Regions from separate parts of the Streptomyces qianjiangensis genome, predicted to be linked through region 1. Evidence: riboswitches for the same ligand, from Rfam matches in the RefSeq annotation. Region 1 holds a riboswitch; the other holds the start of a gene.
The links. A riboswitch is a leader RNA that binds a small molecule or an ion and turns the genes downstream of it on or off. The one in region 1 is predicted to bind guanidine.
Positions count from the first base shown of each region.

Region 2: linked by a shared signal. The riboswitch ahead of N8I87_RS02440 (MBL fold metallo-hydrolase) and the one ahead of N8I87_RS15405 (DMT family transporter) in region 1 are both predicted to bind guanidine.

Region 1 covers NZ_CP106798.1:3,364,609-3,367,049, reverse strand. Annotated here, with positions in the region: gene bcp (thioredoxin-dependent thiol peroxidase) at 1-413, opposite strand, end outside; gene N8I87_RS15415 (DUF3618 domain-containing protein) at 520-849, shown strand; gene N8I87_RS15410 (GroES family chaperonin) at 948-1,250, shown strand; guanidine-III (ykkC-III) riboswitch at 1,296-1,372, shown strand; gene N8I87_RS15405 (DMT family transporter) at 1,410-1,730, shown strand; gene N8I87_RS15400 (transglycosylase domain-containing protein) at 1,752-2,441, opposite strand, start outside.
Region 2 covers NZ_CP106798.1:548,521-550,961, forward strand. Annotated here, with positions in the region: gene N8I87_RS02430 (DUF7660 family protein) at 1-221, opposite strand, end outside; gene N8I87_RS02435 (VOC family protein) at 342-1,115, shown strand; guanidine-III (ykkC-III) riboswitch at 1,167-1,235, shown strand; gene N8I87_RS02440 (MBL fold metallo-hydrolase) at 1,248-2,117, shown strand; gene narI (respiratory nitrate reductase subunit gamma) at 2,146-2,441, opposite strand, start outside.

The DNA of each region.
Region 1 (2,441 bases):
TAGAGGGCGCGTTCGACCTTGCCCTCCTCGTCGACTACGACCGTGGAGCGGATGACACCGACGACCGTCTTGCCGTACAGCTTCTTCTCGCCGAAGGCGCCGTACGACTCCAGGACCTGCTTGTCGGGGTCGGCGAGGAGGGTCACCTTCAGGGACTCCTTCTCGCGGAACTTGGCCAGCTTCTCCGGCTTGTCGGGGGAGATGCCGATCACGTCGTAGCCCGCGCCCGCCAGGACCTCGAGGTTGTCCGTGAAGTCGCAGGCCTGCTTGGTGCAGCCGGGGGTGAGGGCCGCCGGGTAGAAGTACACGATGACCTTGCGGCCCTTGTGGTCGGCCAGGGACACCTCGTTGCCGTCGGCGTCGGGCAGGGTGAAGTCGGGGGCCACGTCCCCGGGCTGGAGTCGCTCGCTCATCGGACCAGAGTAACGGGGGGTCCTGACAGTGCGGCGGCGTGCGAAGCTGACAGACTGTCCAGAACAGCATCGAAGACACAGCATCGAAGACTTCGGAGGCCGTACGGTGGCGGAGACGTCGGACACCAGAACCCCGGCGCAGATCGAGGCGGACATCAAGCGCCGTCGCGAGGTGCTGGCCGAGACGCTGGACGAGATCGGGGTGCGGGTGCATCCGAAGACGATCGTGGGCGACGCCAAGGCGAAGGTCGTCGCCAATGTCGACCACACCCTCGGCCGCGCCTACGTCCAGGTCAACCGCGTGGTGAGCGAGGTGCGGGCGCAGTTCGTGGACGAGGAGGGCGCGCCCCGGGTCGAGCGCATCGTGCCGGTCGCGCTCCTTGCCGTCGGGGTCGTGGGGCTGCTCGCATTCGGCACCCGGCGCCGCAAGAGCTGACCCGGTCGCGTACGCAGGCGTAAAAGGCAGGTAGGTTCGAAGGCGTGAGCGCCAACAGAAATGTCCCCAGCACCCACCACGACAAGCTGCCCATCCGCATGCTGCACGACCGCGTGCTCGTGCGGCAGGACACCAGTGAGGGCGAGCGGCGGTCGGGCGGCGGCATCCTGATCCCCGCCACGGCGGCGGTCGGGCGGCGGCTGGCCTGGGCCGAGGTGGTGGCGGTCGGGCAGAACGTACGGACGGTGGAGCCGGGCGACCGCGTCCTGTACGACCCGGAGGACCGGGCCGAGGTCGAGGTGCGCGGCACCGCGTACGTGCTCATGCGGGAACGCGATCTGCACGCCGTGGCGGCGGACCGGTTCGAGGGGTCGGAGGACTCCACGGGTCTGTATCTCTGAATCAACGGCGAAAAGGGCTGGTGACCATGGTCACCAGCCCTTTTCGTATTCCCTTGCTATCTTCGGGGGAAGCCCGACGAGACGCGCCGTACCGGGATCGATGTACGCAAAGACGACGCACCCCCTGTCCGTCAGCACGTACGTCCCGGAGGTGCCCCCATGGCCTGGGTCCTGCTCGTCGTCGCCGGTCTGCTCGAGGTCGGCTGGTCGGTCGGAATGAAGTACACCGACGGCTTCACCCGGCCCGTCCCCGGTGTCCTCACCGGCGCGGGCATCGTCGCCAGCATGCTGCTGCTGTCCTACGCCGCCCGGTCCCTGCCCATCGGTACCGCCTACGGCGTGTGGGTGGGCATCGGGGCCGCCGGTGCGGCGGTGCTCGGCATGGTGGTGCTGGGGGAGCCGGCGACCGCCGCCCGGATCTTCTTCGTGTGTCTGCTGCTGGTCGCCGTGGTGGGGCTGAAGGCGACCTCCGGTCACTGACGGATCAGCGACCGGTCAGCATCACCATCTCCTAGTAGCGCCCAGCGGGCCCGCGACGGTGCCGCCCGTGGTACCTCCCTGGGTTCCCCCGGTCGTGCCCCCGTCCGTGCCGCCGGTGGTCCCTCCGGTGGTGGTGCCGCCGTCGGCCGTGCCTCCCGTCGCATCGCCGCCGGTGGTGGTCCCGCCGCCGGTCGTGCCTCCGGTCGTGTCGCCGCCGGTCGTGGGGGTGCCGCCGGTGGTCGTCCCGTCCGTGGGGGGCGCGGTCGTGCCGCCGTTGTCCTGGCCCTGGGTCTGCCCCTGGTCCTGACCGCCGTCGGTCGTGCCGCCGTTGTCCTGGCTGCCCGTGGTGCCGGGCTGGGTCGGGGCCTGTGAGCTCGGGGCCTGGATCTCGGCGCCCTGCTGCAGTTCGAGGTCGAACTCGGCGGCGGGCTTCCCCTTCAGGGCGCTCTTCGTGTACTGGGCCCAGATGTCGGTGGGCGCCCCGCCGCCGTTGATGCGCGGCAGGCCCATCACGCCGTACAGCGGCCTGTGGGCGGCCGTCACCGGGTCCTGGCCCATCACGGAGACGACCGTGGCCAGATCGGGCGTGTAGCCCGCGAACCAGGCCGCCGTGTCCTCCTCCGCGGTGCCGGTCTTGCCCGCCGCGGGGCGGCCGGCGTTCTGCGCGGCGGTCGCGGTGCCCGTCTGGACCACGCTCCGCAGGATCGACGT
Region 2 (2,441 bases), 2.8 Mb from region 1:
GCGAAGAACGTCCAGTCGCCGTGCTCGGGCATCTCCTGGTGGAAGTTCCCGTACCAGCCGGGGGCGTCGTTGATCCAGGCGGCCAGCGCATCCAAGAAGCGATCCAGGGTGGCGTTCTCGCACTGCGCGCCCCCGCACCCCCTGGTTCCGACGTGGCGGAAGCCGAAGCCCTCGTGCAGACGGATCGACGCGGTGTTGCCGGCCTCCATATCCGCGATCATCACGTCAGGTTCCCCAGCCCGGGTGAAAGGGTCGGGACATTCGGGCCGTTACGCCGGGCGCCGCCCGGGGGGGGCGGCATAGTGACGAGGGCTCAGCACCGGACGCGCAGGAGGAAACGTATGCTCGGCACCGACTTCCGCGCCGGGTCACCCGTCTGGATCGACCTCGGCAGCCCGGACCTGGACGTGGCCGCCGCCTTCTACAGCGCCGTCTTCGGCTGGCGGTTCATGTCCCTCGGGCCCGAAGCGGGCGGGTACGGGCTCTTCCAGAAGGACGGGAAGACCGTCGCCGCCCTCGGGCCGCTGACCGAGGAGGACGCCCAGCCGGCCTGGACGACGTACTTCCGCAGCGACGACATCCAGGCCACCGCCCGTGATGTGGTCACCGGCGGCGGCCGGGTGCGCGTCGAGCCGATGAGCGTGGGCGAGGGGCGACTGGCCCAGTTCACCGATCCCCGGGGCGCGGAGTTCGCCGTGTTCGAAGCCGGGGCGGGCCTGGAGAAGACGTCCGAGGACAACACGCTGGTGTGGGTCGAGCTGCAGGTCGCGGACCCGGAAGCGGCCATCCGCTTCTACCACGGGCTGTTCGGCTGGCGTACTCGGGAGATGCGGGCGCCCGGCATGACGTACCGGGTCCTGAGCATCAGGGACGGCGACCAGGAGGAGGGGTCCTTCGGCGGCGTGGCTCCGCTTCAGGGGGAGCACGAAGTGGCGCGCTGGGTGCCGTACTTCGCCGTTGCCGATGCGGATGCCGTCGTCGCCGCGGTTCAGGGAAACGGCGGGACGGTGCTCATGCCGGCCGCGGACGTACCGGACGTCGGGCGTATCGCCTGGCTGGCGGACCCGGCCCAGGCGGTGTTCGCCGTACTGAAGCCGAACCCGCGCCAGAGCTGACGGCCGTCAAAGAGTGCTCGCCCGCGTCTGACATGCGGTGATAGCGTCCAGCCGGAGGCGCACACGCGTGTCTCCCCGGACGAGATGTGCGCCGTACCCGGTCCGCCAAGACGACGCACTTCGGGAGGCGTCATGTCCGGTGCGGGCGAGTTGGGTGGCCGGAGGTTCAGCGCGGAGCCGCTGGGTGTGGACTGGATTCACGGGTCGCCGTCGGCCAAGCACAACACCGATCCGGATCTTCAGGTGCACCGGTACGACGAGCACACGGTGGTGCTGCGGCAGAACAAGGCGATCGACTACGAGGCGCCGTTTCTGTATCTGCTGTTCGGGGAGCGCCGGGCGGTCCTGATCGACACCGGTGCCACGGCGTCGCCGGAGTTCTTTCCGGTGCGCCGGACCGTCGATGATCTTGTCGAGACGTGGCTGGCTCGTCATCCGCGCCGTCACTATCGGCTGCTCGTGCTCCACACGCACGCGCACGGCGATCACGTCGCGGGCGACGGCCAGTTCCTCGATCGGCCGGACACTGTCGTGGTCGGTGCCGATCGGGACGCGGCATGGGCCTTCCTCGGCTTCGCCGACGACCCGGACGCGGTGCGGCCGCTCGATCTCGGGGGCCGGGTCCTGGAGACGCTCGCGACACCGGGCCATGACGCCGCGGCGATCACCTTCTACGACCCGTGGACCGGGTTCCTGCTGACCGGAGACACCGTCTACCGAGGTCGGCTGTACATCGAGGACTGGCCGGCGTTCTCGCGGACGATCGACCGGATGATCGCATTCGCCGGCCGACGTCCGGTCACGCATGTGCTGGGCTGCCACATCGAGATGACGCGCCGGCCCGGCGTCGACTATCCGATCCGGACCACCTATCAGCCGGACGAACCCGCGCTGGAGATGACCCCGGACCACCTGCACGCCGTGCGCGCGGCCCTGGACGAGGTCGGGCCCGAGCCCACTCGGCGGGCGTTCGCCGACTTCGTCCTGTGGCCCAAGGGCTGACGGTCGGACCCGTGTCCGACAGGGCTCGCTATCCGACGCGTTCCCAGCCACGGCGCGGCGCCCGGGCGCCGAGGCCGACATCGCGGCTGCGGTAGACGATGTAGGGGCGGGTGAGGTAGCCCAGGGGCGCGGTGAGCATATGGACCAGACGGGTGAAGGGCCAGGCGGCGAAGAGCAGCAGGGCGCTGATCGCATGGAGCTGGAAGAGGATCGGCGCTCCCGCCATCAGGGCCGGGTCGGGCCGGACGTAGAAGATGGAACGGAACCAGGGGGAGATGGTCTCGCGGTAGTCGTAGCCGCCGCCGACGATGTTGGCGGCGACGG